2 regions of the Mesobacillus sp. genome follow, and region 2 is predicted to be linked to the other one. Evidence: predicted binding sites of a transcription regulator. Region 2 holds the regulator's gene; the other holds the start of a gene.
What was found. Region 2 encodes LexA, which represses DNA repair genes until DNA is damaged. Its sites were predicted from a motif close to CGAACATATGTTCG; they were not measured.
Positions count from the first base shown of each region.

Region 1: the regulator LexA is predicted to act here: its motif matches at 1,736-1,749, upstream of AC3EBE_RS14095 (Y-family DNA polymerase).

Region 1 covers NZ_JBYNSB010000035.1:44,971-49,148, forward strand. The annotation lists gene AC3EBE_RS14090 (YolD-like family protein) at 19-357, opposite strand; gene AC3EBE_RS14095 (Y-family DNA polymerase) at 388-1,647, opposite strand; gene AC3EBE_RS14100 (YqzH family protein) at 1,884-2,075, shown strand; gene AC3EBE_RS14105 (DUF4179 domain-containing protein) at 2,474-3,820, opposite strand; gene AC3EBE_RS14110 (sigma-70 family RNA polymerase sigma factor) at 3,813-4,178, opposite strand, start outside.
Region 2 covers NZ_JBYNSB010000041.1:23,301-27,478, forward strand. The annotation lists gene AC3EBE_RS16400 (DUF896 domain-containing protein) at 522-755, opposite strand; gene AC3EBE_RS16405 (YneB family resolvase-like protein) at 838-1,506, opposite strand; gene yneA (cell division suppressor protein YneA) at 1,533-1,850, opposite strand; gene lexA (transcriptional repressor LexA) at 2,004-2,627, shown strand; gene AC3EBE_RS16420 (hypothetical protein) at 2,789-3,007, shown strand; gene AC3EBE_RS16425 (ATP-dependent DNA helicase) at 3,073-4,178, opposite strand, start outside.

The sequences.
Region 1 (4,178 bases), on a different contig from region 2:
CTCTTTTTTGTGCATTGGTCACCATTCATCCGCGTGGCGGACATCGGCAATGGCTGAAAGCTGGATTCGGTGGATTTCCTCGAACTTATCTACAATATGGAGCTTCTGTCCAAGCTCATTCCAATAATGGATTTTCCCGACCACCAGTTCATATTTCTGCTGGCGATAATAAGTGATGGCCACTGGACGGTTATATTCCATCGCTTCAAGAATGGTGTCGTTCAGCTGCTCCAGCTGCTGTTCATCCAGCTGTTTTTCTTTTTCGTATTCATCCTCCCTGGCCCAGTCCCGCAATAGCTTTACATGTTCAGGAAGCATCATAGAAGTCCATTTAATTCTTCCGCGGTCACGAATCATGCGATCCCTTCCTCCTTTTCCGCCAAATCATCAGCCTTTATGTCCGCCGACCAGTGCGGCACGGTGCCTTGCTGTGCCTGCTGCTGTATAAGAAACGGCCCTGAGCAGCGATGCTGAGCCATAGCGGCTGCGGATCCGGTCCATGACATAGCCAAGCTCCTTCTTCTTCCATCCGTTCTTCTCAAACAAGCTCAGCTGGAATTCACTGTCCACAACAAGGTTTCCGAGCGCAATCGAAATGCTGCGGACCGTTTTTCCGGTATAGTTTTCAGCAAATAGCTCCAGGCAGACACGGTACAGATCCATGGTGACATTTGTAGGCTCCTCGACTGTCCTTGACCGGTGGAAGCCGCCGCCGAATTCATCCTGGCTGTAGCCAAGCCCAAAGCTGATTGTCCGGCCTGCTCTTCCGTGGCTCCTTGCCCGGCGTGCCACTTCCTCGCACATTTCCAGGATGACATGCTTGATTTCCTCTTTTTCTTTATAATCCCGGAGCAAAATCTGGCTCTTGCCAAAGCTCACCTGGCCTTCCATGATCGGGGCACCAATATCGGAAAAATCAACTCCCCATGCATGCCAGTAAAGCTGATTTCCCATGATGCCGAATTTTTTCTCCAATATTTCGAGATCATAGCGGGCAAGCTGTCCGACTGTAAAAATCCCCATGCTGTTCAGCGTTTTTTCCACACGCCGGCCAATTCCCCACATTTCCCTGAGCGGCGAAAGATTCCAGAGCTTTGTTTGGACATCTTCATACGTCCACTCCGCAATCCCTTTCTTTTTCGCCTCAAGGTCAAGGCATAATTTTGACATCAGCATATTCGGGCCAATACCGATCGCGCTGGGGAGCTGGAATTCCCGCTCGATATCATCTTTGATTTTTTTTGCGATTGAGGCCGCATCGCCCCATAGCTTTGAAGCTCCGTCTACTTTTATGAAGCTTTCATCGACACTGTAGGTATGGATCGCTTCCTTAGGGACATAGCGATTGAATACACGGGAGATTTCAGTGGAGATTCGCAGGTACGTTGACATTTGGGGATCAACGACAATGATTCTCGGATCCTTCGGAATTTCAAACATCCTCGATCCGGTTTTAATGCCAAATTCCTTCTTCAGGCGAGGTGAGGCTGCAAGGACAACACTTCCCGGACGGTCAAGATTACCGACGACGGCCAGGTAACAGTCTAGAGGATCCAGGCCAAGCATCACTGCTGAGCAGCTGGCATAGAAGCTTTTCATATCAACACAAAGAATTTTGCTTTGGGGCATTTCGCTGTAATCAATCATTTTCTGTGCCTCTCCTTTCTGTGTGATTTTTTTGTGCTTCCCATTCACAGGAACATCTGTTCCGTTTCATTATACCCATAATATTAAGCGAATATGCGTTCGGTTTCAATGGGAATTTTCCGGCGGAATGACTTAATTAAGGTGTATTTGGTGGGTCATGCCAGCACTGGACATTTTTACAGAAGGCTGTATTCACCCCGAAGTTGAGAGTATAATCAGGATTAGAGGTGCTTTGTATGGACAGAAAACTCATCCGAAAAATGGTCCAGAAATGCTTCGTGCAGTATCGGCATGATGATTCATTGCCGTTCAGCGAACTGGAATTTGAAGAAATATATGAGAAGATTGTAGAGCTGAAAAGCGGGGACCCTGAAGCCGATTTGCATGACATAATCAATGACACGGTTTACGAATTTTTGGCTACATAGAAAAGCGCAAGCGCCTTCTGAACGGAACGGCGACTAACTGCGCCACATCCTGTGGCAACGTCGCCGTCAGCACATCCTGTGCAAGTCCGACAAGCGCTGGCCGACTAAGACCGCCACGTCCTGTGGCAACGTCGGCACTAGAACATCGTGTCCGTCGGAGGGCCTGACAGTGAAGTCGCTCTTTGACTTCATTGGCAGGACCGAAGCGTCTCGAGGAGTTAGGAGCCGCAGCTAGACAAGCGACTCGAGCTGCTCAAAGCTAACGCTTCTCGCAAGATACTCAAGGAAGCTTTCTCTGGGATGAAAACTGGCTAGGCGCTGGAGCTAGACAGTTCTCAAAGCGAGATATATTTCTGATGCTATAAAAAGGCTGCCCTATGCAGAGGACAGCCTTTTGGCTATTTCAGCCTGATATTCGCTTCGCCTTTGATACGAGCCGGATAATCCCTGATTTCAAGAGAAATAGGGCCTGGTGCAGCGCCTTCATTGAAGTAAGGAATCATGATTTCACTTATTCCTTCAGAATCATTCCATAACGAAGCTACGCTGCCATCTCCAATTTCTTTTCCATTCTTGTCAACCGCCCGGTCAAAAGCAGATATGTTCTGTATAGTAGGATCTTTTTGGAAAGTAAATTTCAAGTAATCATCTTCCCTGCTCACTTTCTGCAGCCGCCCATCCTTTGGAGCCTGGAGAATTTCCATTTTCTCTGGATCGACAATTACTTCAAGCTGATCTTTATCAAGCGCACGGATGGAGCTGAACCTCAAATAAAGCTTTTCCGGTTTTTTAAAGAAATTGCTTTGGAGATATAATTCCTGTTTATGGTCACTGATATGGCTTGCACTGATTCCATTAGCAACGCCAGCCCATTCCTCGCCGCTTTCATCCACCAGCCGCAGGTCTTCAATCGCGAATATTTGCTTAGTATTTCCCTCATCGAAATGAACAGTCACTCCTATCCTTGTTGGATAGATGGATACCTTTTCAATGATTGCCTTTTGGCCTTCAAAGCTCACTGTTTTATTCACATCGATTATTTCTTTTTTATCCTTGAAGGATTCCTTATCAATCGAGAATGGAAGAACCCAGGTATCGCTCAGTTTAGTACGCGGCTCTCCATTTTCAGTTCTTCCTTCTGCAAGATGAAAACTCAGTTTCATATTTTCAGGAACGGCCTTTCCATAGAAATAATAGGTCATTTCCTGAACAGCCTTCCCTTCTTTTTGCAAATCAATGGGACTGGCAGAGAAGGATGAGCTTAGTTCAAGTTCCCTCCCATGTTCATCGGTCAGTTCAAAATGGTCAACGGATATGTCCTTATGGCTGCCCGAAGACTCCATGGTATAAAACAGCACCATCATCTCTTCATCAACAATAGCGGAATCCAGCGTAATTTTTAATCCGTCATGCTCATCGGATACATTGATTTTTTGGGCAAAATCATTTTCAATTGCGGCCTGCAAACCTTTATCAAACCTGACGAGCTCTACAATTTTCTCCATGCCTGGAATTGAAGTGATGTAAGAGGCGAAGGTCTCCGAAGTCCTGAGCATGGCTGTAAAAGCAAAAATCAGGATGGCGGCAGACGCCAGAGCCCTCATGAACAGCAGATTTTTCTTCTTCTTTCTTTTTCCTTTGGCTATACCTGAAGATATCGCCTGGTCCAGCTGGATTTCAGGGATATCAATAGTTTCAAGTGCAGCCTGTGCCCTCGTCAATTTCTCTTCTTCAGCATTAAGCATAGCCCAACTCCCCCTTCTCTCCCAGCTGAACGCGGAGCTCCTTCAGCCCTTTGTTGAGCCACGTCTTCACAGTGCCTTCCGGGCATTCAAGAATATCGGCAATTTCCTTTATTTTAAAATCATGCACGTACTTTAATTCAATAACCTGCCTTGTTTTCGGTTCAAGCTTGCCAATGACTTCCTCGACCTCCAGCCAGCAGGATTGATGCTCCGCCCCCATCAGCCTGATCAGATCATCGCTGACGAAAACCCTTCTCCGCTTCTTTAATTCATCATTACAGTAATTTAACAGGATCCTTGTCAGCCAGGTAGTAAAGAATTGCGGTTCCTTCACTTTCCTGATTGATCGGTAAGCACG
Region 2 (4,178 bases):
ACACAAACACATCTGTCTTATGTAATAGCCTGCAGTGAACGCCTGGCTTTTTTCCATAATATAATATTTATCTTTCATTGATTTTGGTTAAAACCAAACAACATTGACCTAAAACAAAGCCGAAACTTAAAAACAAAGGCTTTTTTCTATACTTTGTTGCTATTCTATATACTTTCGAAAGAAATTCCCCATTTTCCAAAAAGGGTTTTACAGAAGAGTTTGTAATAAAATGCTGTTGATTTCCGTTCCAGGCGCTTCGCTTTCCTCTGGAAAATTATGAAAAAGCCCAACTACCGGCTTTTTCAAGGGCAAATATTTCTTGGGGTGTGCGGTTAGCCTCCTCGTCGCTGCGCTCCTGCGGTGTCTCACCTGTCCGCTGTATCCCGAAGGAGTCTGCGCGTCTTCCACTACAATCATTAGGATCTTATTTCAACATCGGTGGAAGGCAATAATCATTGCGAAAACAGCCAAAACAAAAAAGGAATACAGTAAATGTATTCCGTAAATGGACATTTGGAAAATTAATGAAGCTTAGATTTATTTTGCAGATCTTTAAGTTTGCCAGGTGTAACATCATTACCCGCAGGGTCTACAATCGTTACCCCTTTTAAGGTGTTAAGCATGGAAGAACGGAAAGACTGCAGATATTCAGCGCGAAGCTTCGTTTGTTCCTTGGCTTCTTCTTCACTTAACTTAGAGGCTTTAGCCTTTCGTGCCAGTTCATTGATTCTGGCAATTTTATCACTTGATAGCATTGCAAAGCTCCTTTGTTTAAAAGTAACGTCAACAGACATGTTACTAGAATCCTCCGTTTTTGACAAGAAGACTGACCTCAAATTATTTATTGTGCAATTGTGCTTCCTCTTCCTGTGACTCGATATATTCCAGATATCTTCTATTAACAGTGGCCTTGGAAACGTTAAAGCCGAAACCCCTCAGAGTCGCGGCGATCTCAGCAAAAGTCAGCCCATTATTTCGTAGTTTCACAATTTCTTCGATGGGCATATCCTTTCTTTCCCGGCCGGAATTTTCGCCCTGTTTTTTTAAATTTCTCTGCGGCCTGTATCCATGCTCAATGGCCCGTTTCATTCCACGCTTGATTTTTATATTGTGGATTTTCCTCTGGTACTCTTCAACCATACTGACAATTTGCAAAACCATCGAGTCTGATTCTGAAAGCTGGAGTTCACCATGATGAGAAATACTATAAAGTTTTATCTCTTCTTTCAAAATACAGTGCAGTAATGCCACTTTCGCGTTTCCCCTGCCAAGCCGTGTTTCATCCTGGATGAGCAGCGCACGAATACTTTTATCCTTGATCAGCTCTAGCAGCTCCAGTATTCCTTCCCTCTCGAGATCATATCCGCTCGCCTGCTCTTTAATGACCCTAACAACCTCGAATCCATAACTGCCTGCCAGTTTAAGCAGCTCCTCCTCCTGCCTTGCGAGCGAGGATTCCTGTGTTTCCTTGGTGGTACTCACACGGCAGTAGATTATTGCTTTCATTTTTTCACCTATTTTCAAATTGCTAATTATCTTTCCGCGCCGGCAATCTGTGTTGGTTCCCCTTGCTCAGCGGCAACTGGGATCATGATTTCGTCACCCGGATGAATGACTTCCCCATTTATTCCGTTTTCCTTTTCAACCCAGCTTACGAATTGCCTTTCTGAGAGATTATGTTCGTCTTTAAAGGTTTGGGCAATTTCCCATAGTGATTGCCCTTCTTCTATAGTAACAGTTATGTATTGATCATCGGAAATCATTGAATGGACTTTCACAGTGAGTGAAAAAATCAGTCCTGCTGCAATTAAAATAATAGCATATGAATTGTTTGCCCATAGTTTTTTCATATCCAGCACCTCTTACGAATGTTTGTTCGATTATCTGTCTTTTATTATAAAGCGAACATTTGTTTTGTGTCAACTAAAAATTCGAACTTATGTTTGTATCTGTAATTTATGCATGGTATAATAAGGACAAGAAATGATATGAGGTGCGTGAATATGACAAAGTTATCAAAACGGCAGCAAGACATATTTGAGTTCATCAAAGGTGAGGTCAAGAAAAAGGGTTATCCGCCATCCGTTCGTGAAATCGGCGAAGCTGTTGGACTTGCCTCCAGTTCCACTGTTCATGGACATTTAGCCAGGCTTGAAAGCAAGGGATTGATCCGCCGGGATCCGACCAAGCCGCGTGCAATTGAAATCCTTGAGATTGAAGAGGACAGCCGGATCCCAAAATATAAAGTTGTTAACGTCCCTGTCGTTGGTAAGGTAACTGCCGGTATGCCGATAACCGCAATTGAAAATGTAGAGGAGTACTTCCCTCTTCCGGACCGCCTGGTTCCGCATGATGAGCAGGTATTCATGCTTGAAATCATGGGGGACAGCATGATTGAAGCGGGTATCCTTGATGGGGATTATGTCATTGTAAAACAGCAGAAGACTGCGAATAATGGTGATATTGTAGTTGCCATGACAGAAGAAGATGAAGCAACTGTGAAACGCTTCTTCAAAGAGAAGGACTATTTCAGGCTTCAGCCGGAAAACTCCTCCATGGATCCGATCATCCTTCGCAATGTATCTATACTCGGCAAAGTAATCGGTGTTTACAGACATATGCATTAAAAAAGCAAGCGGGCTGCCGCTTGCTTTTTTTCATTCTATTAAACTGGGACTATGAGAATAGCACATTTTATCAAAAAATAGGTTTTAGCCTTAACTCCTTGTCCTCTGCTTCATAAGATAAAGTGTAATATGAAAAGCCACCAGGGAAGGAGTTGAACAGAATGGGCTACAACCGTAACAACAATGATGTCGCAGATATTTTTTATCCTAATCGCGACAGAAACCAGGTGAGAGCGACAATTGACTTCGATGACCTTTGCCGCGCAGTACGCCGCTGTATTATCGAAGATTTGGCAGGAGCTCAAGATGATAACAGGGATGATGATCGTGATCGTGATCGCGACCGCCGCCGCCACAGAAGATGCGGATGCGGCTTCTAAGCCATCCTTAATCTCCGTCTTTGACAAAACATCCCGAACGGCCAGTGCCGTTCGGGATGTTTTCTTTATTCCCAATCTATTTTTTTAACTGGGAGTATGTTTTCAATCTGATTAAAGTACTTCGCCTTTTGGCTGTCTGTAAGCCAAATATGGACGGTACCATAGTCCTGGCTTGTCCTGATTAACCGGCCGATTCCCTGCCTTAATCTTAATAACATATAAGGAAGATCGACGTCTGTTTCAGGGTTTTCAGCATGCTTTCTTTTTGCCATAAATACCGGATCATGCGGAGGGAATGGCAAGGAAGACACTATAACCTGAGTAAGTGATTCCCCGGGTACATCTAAACCTTCCCATAAACTAAAGGAACATAAAACGGCTGAGTGTACTGTCTGGAATTCTTTTACTGTCTCGCTTATTTCCCTGTCACCTTCAAATAAAACCGCAAATGGCCATTGCTTTGTTTCAGCCCACCCCTTGAACCGCTCCATTTCCTGTTGAGAAGAAAACAGCACGAGTGAGCTGCCGCCTTTGGTCATTAAATCCTTCCCAATTTGCTCCCATTTCTCATATTCTGATGATTGAATATGTGCAGCCATCTGCATTTGTTCTTCATAATCGAATGGGGAATCGACGGTAAAGGAATTGAACTTTTCAATACCGAGGCTCTTTGCAATATAACCAAAGTCACCTGCCTGTGATAAAGTCGCAGATGAAAATATAAATGGTATGTTTTGAGAGAATACTTCCTTCTTCAGGATATCCTCAACCAGGCGAGGCATGATGACTAATGAGGTCTGGACCTCATTCTCCTCCAGCCAGAATATGCCTTCATCATTTTTCAGAAAGATCCCAAGTCCATATGAAAAAAACTCCAGGTATTCTTCCATTATTTTTAAATGATAATCGTCTATCACAAACAGCTCGGCATCGAAGACGAGCTGATCCATCAGTTCACTGACCTTCTTTTCCAGCAGTTCAGCAGTCTTCCTGATTGTTGGCAAGAATGGGACTTCTTTTCGATTCGAGCCCTCCACCGCAGCAGAATGCTCAACTAGCAAGTCAAACCAGGAATCATGGAGCTCCAAAATATCCTCGATTAAATACAGTGACTCTTCCCGTACATCCTGATGCATATATCCAGTCAGAACATTTGTAAGGGTTTGAGAGT